DNA from 2 places in the Geobacillus thermopakistaniensis genome. Region 1 is predicted to be linked to the other one. Evidence: riboswitches for the same ligand, from Rfam matches in the RefSeq annotation. Region 1 holds a riboswitch; the other holds the start of a gene.
What was found. Region 1 has a riboswitch for thiamine pyrophosphate ahead of tenA (thiaminase II). Riboswitches for the same ligand answer to the same signal wherever they lie in the genome.
Positions count from the first base shown of each region.

Region 2: linked by a shared signal. The riboswitch ahead of thiC (phosphomethylpyrimidine synthase ThiC) and the one ahead of tenA (thiaminase II) in region 1 are both predicted to bind thiamine pyrophosphate.

Region 1 covers NZ_AYSF01000078.1:80,350-83,766, forward strand. Annotated here, with positions in the region: gene T260_RS124550 (MFS transporter) at 1-298, shown strand, start outside; gene T260_RS124545 (class I SAM-dependent rRNA methyltransferase) at 362-1,546, opposite strand; TPP riboswitch at 1,689-1,796, shown strand; gene tenA (thiaminase II) at 1,903-2,586, shown strand; gene T260_RS124535 (ECF transporter S component) at 2,610-3,200, shown strand; gene T260_RS124530 (ABC transporter ATP-binding protein) at 3,215-3,417, shown strand, end outside.
Region 2 covers NZ_AYSF01000038.1:25,489-28,905, forward strand. Annotated here, with positions in the region: gene thiC (phosphomethylpyrimidine synthase ThiC) at 1-1,567, opposite strand, end outside; TPP riboswitch at 1,739-1,852, opposite strand; gene T260_RS131700 (methyl-accepting chemotaxis protein) at 1,988-3,241, opposite strand.

The sequences.
Region 1 (3,417 bases):
GCTTTTGGCGGCGGTGCTGTACGGTTTCGGCTTTGGCATGGTGCAACCGGGGCTGCAGGCGTGGTCCGTCGAGCGGGCGCCTGCCCACCGCAAGGGAATGGCGAACGCGACATTTTTCTCGTTTTTTGATTTAGGGGTCGGCGTCGGGGCGATAGTGTTTGGCCAAATCAGCCATTGGTTCGGCTATCCGAGCATTTATTTAGCTGCTAGCGGTTCGGTGTTCCTTTCGATGCTTGTCTATCTGTCGGTCTTGCATAAAGAACAATCGCTTCGCCCCAGGGAACGAAAAAACGCTTAGGGATAACCCCTAGGCGTTTTTTCTGCCCAGCGGCGCATCGAAACGGCCTTTGAGGGCGGCTCGTCACCGCCGGGAATGCACTTCGTAAATGGCGAATTTTAAGTAGTCGCCTTCTTCCGCGGCAAGGAGTTTCGGGTGGTCGTAGCCGGCGCCGTTCCAATATACTTGGCGCAGCACTTTTTTCGCGTCAAATGCCGCATCAGCGATCATCTCTTGAAATAGGTGCGGGCGGACGTGGTACGAGCAGCTTGATGTGACGAAAAAGCCGCCGTCTTTGACAAGCTTCAATCCGTTTAAGTTAATGTCTTTATAGCCGCGCAGCGCCTTCGGGACGGCATGGGCCGATTTCGCGAACGCCGGCGGGTCGATGATGACGACATCCCACTGTTTGCCGGCGCGCACCGACTCGCGCAAATAGTCGAAGGCGTTGGCGACGACAAATTCAACGTTCGTGAATCCGTTTAACGCGGCGTTCCGTTTCGCCGTTTCGATGGCATGTTCAGAAATATCGACGGCAGTAGCATGTTTTGCCCCATACAGACAAGCGTTTAGCATAAACGAGCCGGTATGGGTGAAGCAGTCGAGCACGGTTGTCTCCGGACCGATGAGCGGACGAAGAGCGGCGCGGTTTTGCCGTTGGTCGAAGAAAAAGCCTGTTTTTTGTCCGTTTTCAATATCGACGATGTATTTCACGCCGTTTTCCTCGATTTCGATTTCCGTTTCCGCTTCCCCGTACCAAAAGCCTTTTTCTTGTTTGAGACCCTCAAGCTCCCGAACGGACACATCGTTGCGCAAATAAATGGCCCTTGGGGCAAACACGTCAAGCAAGCCGCGCAAAATCCAGTCTTTCCGCCTTTCCATGCCGAGCGCCAAAATTTGCACAACAAGCACATCTTCATATTTGTCGACGATCAATCCGGGCAAAAAGTCGGCTTCGCCATAGACGGCGCGGCAGGAGCGAACGCCGGGAATCATCCGTTCACGGTACGCCCACGCCTGACGGATGCGGTCGATGAAAAAGCGCTCATCGAGTTCATCGTTTGGGTTTTGCGTCAAGACGCGGACGATGATTTGCGAAGCGGGGTTGATATATCCTTTCGCCAGCCAATACCCTTGATGATTGTAAACGTCAACGAAGTCGCCCGGCGCAGCATCGCCTTCGATGCGGTCAACTTCACTTTGAAAAATCCATGGATGCCCTTGCTCAAGCCGTTTTTTCCGTTCTCTTTTCAGGATGACCTTCGCCATCGTTTCCACTCCCATTCCGTCGTCAATTGCTGCGTTTCCATCATAGCGGATTGCAACGCATAGCGCAACGTCGGAGAAAAAAAGATTGACAATCGTTCGTGCCATGGTATGATTAAGTGTAAAGAAAACTGAAAATTGCACCATCATCCACTAGGGGGGCCTTTAGAAAGGCTGAGATCAAAGTGTGCCTTTGAGACCCTTAGCACCTGATCTGGGTAATGCCAGCGTAGGGAAGTGGAGGAGCAGCACAGCAAGGCTAGGCTTTGCCTTGCCAACGTCGCATGCCCACGCCGCTTTCTTTACGCCAATCGGCAAAGGAAGCGGCGTTTTTATTTTGCCAAAAAGGGGGAAAACGAATGTCATTTGCCAAACAATTGCGCCAAGCGGCCGATCCGATCTGGCAGGCGAGTTTCCGCCATCCGTTTGTTCAGGAGCTTGGCCAAGGGACGCTTGCGCGCGAGAAGTTTCGCTATTACGTGATGCAAGATGCCTATTATTTGCGCCATTTTGCCCGCGTGCAGGCGATCGGGGCGGCGAAATCGCCGGATTTGGCGACGACAGCCCGGTTGGCGCACCATGCACAAAGCACGTGCGAAGCCGAGCTGTCTCTGCATGAAACGTTCGCCGAGCTCTTGGGCATTACAGAAGAGGAAAGGGCGGCGTTCATTCCGGCGCCGACGGCGTACGCCTATACGTCGCACATGTACCGCGCGGCGTACGAAGGGCATCTCGGTGATGTTATCGCCGCCATTTTGCCGTGCTACTGGCTGTATTACGAAATTGGCGAGCGCTTGAAAACGTGCCGCCCGAACGATCCGATTTATGAAAAATGGATCGGCACCTACAGTTCGGACTGGTTCCGCTCGCTTGTGGAAGAGCAAATCGCGCGGCTTGACGACATCGCTGACGAGGTCACCGAAGAGGATCGCCATCGGATGAAGCGGCATTTCCTCATCAGCAGCGAATATGAGTACGAGTTTTGGGAGATGGCGTATCGGCTTGAGCAGTGGCCGTCGGCTGAATTGGCGGCGAGCCGTTGACGTGAGACAAGGAGGAGAACAGGATGGAAGTGAAGACAAAAGGGTTAAAATTGGTGGATATTTTAACGACGATCGTCATTGCGATTGTGTTTGGCATTATTTACAAATTATGGGGCCCGCTATATAGCGCGGTGGGAGCAGTAGGGTTTCATCTCGATCAACTCATTTACGGCATGTGGTTTATCGCCTCCTCGCTCGCTTATTTGCTCATTCGCAAGCCAGGGGTGGCGTTGCTCGCGGAGATTGCGGCTTCGTCCGGCGAGCTGATCATGGGATCGCAATGGGGGCTTGAAGTGCTCATTTACGGGGTCGTTCAAGGGCTGTTGGCCGAGCTCGTCTTTGCCGCCTTCCGCTATCGGCGCTTTGATACGTTCGTTGTATCGCTCGGCGCGGTCGGGGCGACGATTGGCTCGCTCATCATGGACTTTTACAAAGGCTATATTGAGGCGCTCGCCCCATGGAATATGGCGCTCTTTTTGCTGGCGCGTTTTATCGGCGCCATCCTCATCTCCGGCGTGCTTGCTGTTTCATTGGCGAAAGCGCTCGAAAAAACCGGAGTGACGCAAATGTGGCGGCCGGCCTCGAAAGACGATTACGATGCATTGAACCGGTAAGGCGGCGAATGGCGATGAAACAAGCAATTGCGATTGATCGGCTGCGCCTGAAATTTCCCGGGAGCGACGGGCTGCTGTTTCGCGACTTGTCGCTTTCGATTGCCGAGGGGGAGAAAGTGCTCCTCCTTGGTCCGTCCGGATGCGGCAAGTCGACATTATTGCAAGTGATGGCTGGCATCATTCCCCGCTCGATCGATGTGCCGATGAAAGCGGAGCG
Region 2 (3,417 bases), on a different contig from region 1:
TCGAACAAAAATGGGCCGTTTTCGCCGCCTCAGCCGGCAATGTTTCATCATGATACTCGCGGGCCCGTTCCGGATCGAGGGATAAATTGAACTGATCGTTCCAACGAAATTCAAAGCGCGCTTTCGAGAGCGCGTCGTCACGCTGCTGAGCGGCTGGATGCCCTTTTGCCAGATCAGCCGCATGGGCGGCGATTTTATAGGCCACGACCCCGGCGCGTACGTCCTCTTTATTCGGCAACCCTAAATGTTCTTTGGGCGTTACGTAACAAAGCATCGCCGTTCCATAAGCGCCAATGATGGCGGCGCCAATCGCTGACGTAATATGGTCATACCCGGGCGCGATGTCGGTGACAAGCGGCCCTAACGTATAAAACGGCGCTCCATGACAAATTTCCTGTTCCCGCTCGACATTTTCGCGAATTTTATGCATCGGAATGTGCCCCGGCCCTTCGATCATCACCTGCACATCATGCTTCCAGGCGATTTTCGTCAGCTCGCCGAGCGTCTTGAGTTCCGCAAACTGCGCCTCATCGTTCGCATCGGCGATGGAGCCGGGGCGCAAGCCGTCGCCAAGGGAGATCGCGACATCGTATTGTTTCAAAATCTCGCAGATTTCTTCAAAATGCGTATACAAAAAGTTTTCTTCATGGTGGGCCAAACACCATTGGGCGATGATCGAGCCGCCGCGCGAGACAATTCCGGTCGTCCGGTTGGCGGTGAGCGGAATGTAATGAAGCCGCACACCGGCGTGGATCGTCATGTAGTCGACTCCTTGTTCAGCCTGCTCGATGAGCGTCTCGCGGTACACGTCCCATGTCAGCTTCTCCGGCACCCCTCCTACCTTTTCGAGCGCCTGATAAATCGGCACCGTTCCCACGGGGACCGGCGAATTGCGGATGATGTACTCGCGCGTTTCATGAATGTGTTTGCCGGTCGATAAATCCATGACCGTATCGGCGCCCCAACGCACTGCCCAAAGCAATTTTTCCACTTCGTCTTCAATCGATGAAGAAACAGCCGAGTTGCCGATATTGGCATTAATTTTCACATGGAAACGACGTCCGATGATCATCGGTTCGCTCTCTGGATGGTTAATATTGGCCGGAATAATGGCCCGACCAGCGGCGACTTCTTGGCGGACAATTTCTGGATCGATTTGTTCACGAATCGCGACAAACTCCATTTCTGGCGTAATGATCCCCCGTTTGGCGTAATGCATTTGTGTCACTGTTTTTCCGGGCTTTGCCCTCAATGGACGGCGCACAAACGGAAGCGAACGTTGGATCGCAACAGAAGACCGCTCCATTTCCTCCACATCGCCGCGCTCGACAATCCAGCGGCGACGAAGAGGAGGCAAGCCTTTCTCCACGTCCGGTTCAAAATCGGGATCCGTATACGGGCCCGTCGTATCGTAGACACGCACCGGTTTGTTTTCCACCATTCCTTGCGGCGTTTTCGTTGGCGATAAAGCAATTTCTCTCATCGGCACGCGCACATCCGGGCGCGACCCTTCGATGTACACTTTGCGGCTTTCCGGAAACGACATAAACGAGCGGATGTTTTCCATGCGTGGCTTCCCCTTTCAACATAAAATGATGAAAAATCAGATCTGAAGCCACACCGTCTGAAGCGGGGCAAACACGAGAATAGGCGATGGCGGCCGATTCAAAATAAAAACAGGTTCCGACACCGGAACCTGATCGAAGGCAAAAGGCCAAATGAACAAGACACGTCCATCTGTTCCCGCTGCCTGCTTCCCTACGCTGGCATGACCCAGATCAGGTTCAAAGGGTCAAAGAACTTCATCGCGTTCTTTTCTCAGCCCGGCTCTCGGACTCCCCTAGCAGATAAGCGTATCACAATGATGACTGACTTTTTTTATTCTATCAGGCAATTGGCAAAGATGCAAACCATTTTATTCCAAACGTTGACTCCCACACGTCGTTTGAAAGCCCCTCTTTCTCGAAGAAAGCGTCCTTTTCCTCACTCACACAGAAAATTTCTTCAGCATTGCCCGCATCTCGTCCGCCATCTGACCGAGCGATGTCGACGAAGAGGCGATTTCCTCGACGGAAGCCATTTGTTCCTGGGTCGCTGCCGATACGTTGGCCGCACCAGACGCTGACTGTTCGACAATATTGGTCATCTGTTGGAGTGCGTCGTTCACTTGACGAGCATGCTCCGTCATTTGCTCGATGGCGGACGATACTTGTCCAATTTGTTTGCTCACTTGGCCGACCTCCTCGCGGATATGGGCAAATGATTGGCCGCATGCCGCCGCAACGTTCAATCCTTTCGCCACTTCGGCGATCACCTGTTCGGCAGACGCAACTGCCCGCTTCGTTTCTTCTTGAATGTAACCGATCAGCTCGGAAATTTGTTGCGCTGAGCGCGCTGATTGTTCTGCGAGCTTCCTCACTTCGTCCGCGACAACCGCAAACCCTTTCCCTTGCTCGCCGGCGCGCGCCGCTTCGATCGCCGCATTGAGCGCCAACAAATTCGTCTGCGACGCAATGCCGGTGATCGCTTCCGTAATCTGTCCAATCTCGTTGGAGCGCTCCCCAAGCCCTTTCACCACCTGGCCGAGCGTTTGCACATGATCGTAAATGAACTGCATTTGCTCGGACATTTGTCCGATGGACTGCTTGCCGTCCTCTGCTTTCGCCGACGTTTTCTCGGCGCGGTGCGCCACATCTTTCGTATGGCAAGCGACGTCACTCAATGTTTGGGAAATATCATGCACGGACGCGGCGGTGGTGCGGACAGCATCAGCCTGCTCCTCCGCACTTGCCGCAAGCGTTTCCATCGTTGTCGCAATTTGCTCTGTCGCTTTCGTCGTCTGTTCGGCGACAGCGGCAAGCTGCTGAGAATATTGCGCTACTTCTTCGGCATGATGTTGGATTTGCCCCATCACACTTTGCCAAGCGTCTGCCATATCGTTTAACGACGCCGCAATCGGCCGCAGCTGCTGCACGCGATCAAGCGGTATGCGCACCGTCAAATCTCCGCCTGTCATCTTGCCTAAATGTTCGTTAATAACGGCAATCGGGGCAACAAACCGTCGATAGTTGAGCGTTGCCGAAACGAAGCCGAGCATCGCGCCAAACAGCACCGTAGCAACAAGCGTCCACCAAAATGCCGCCCCGCGAATGCCGTTGACCAGGCATGTGGCCATGCCGATCGCCGCTGTGCCAGGAATGACAACGAACATTGTGCGAATGATATAAGCGCTTAACGACAATCCATTCTCCTCCTTTTTTCTATCATCAAAAAACTTTATACTACTACTATAGCATTGACATATTCGTCAACGTGCATTGGTTTTCCTTCTTTAGCGCCCAACCGGACATCCTTTATATGACAGGAGTTCATCAAAAGTATCAGAAAACGTTATTATACCAAGGTTTTAGCCCCTCT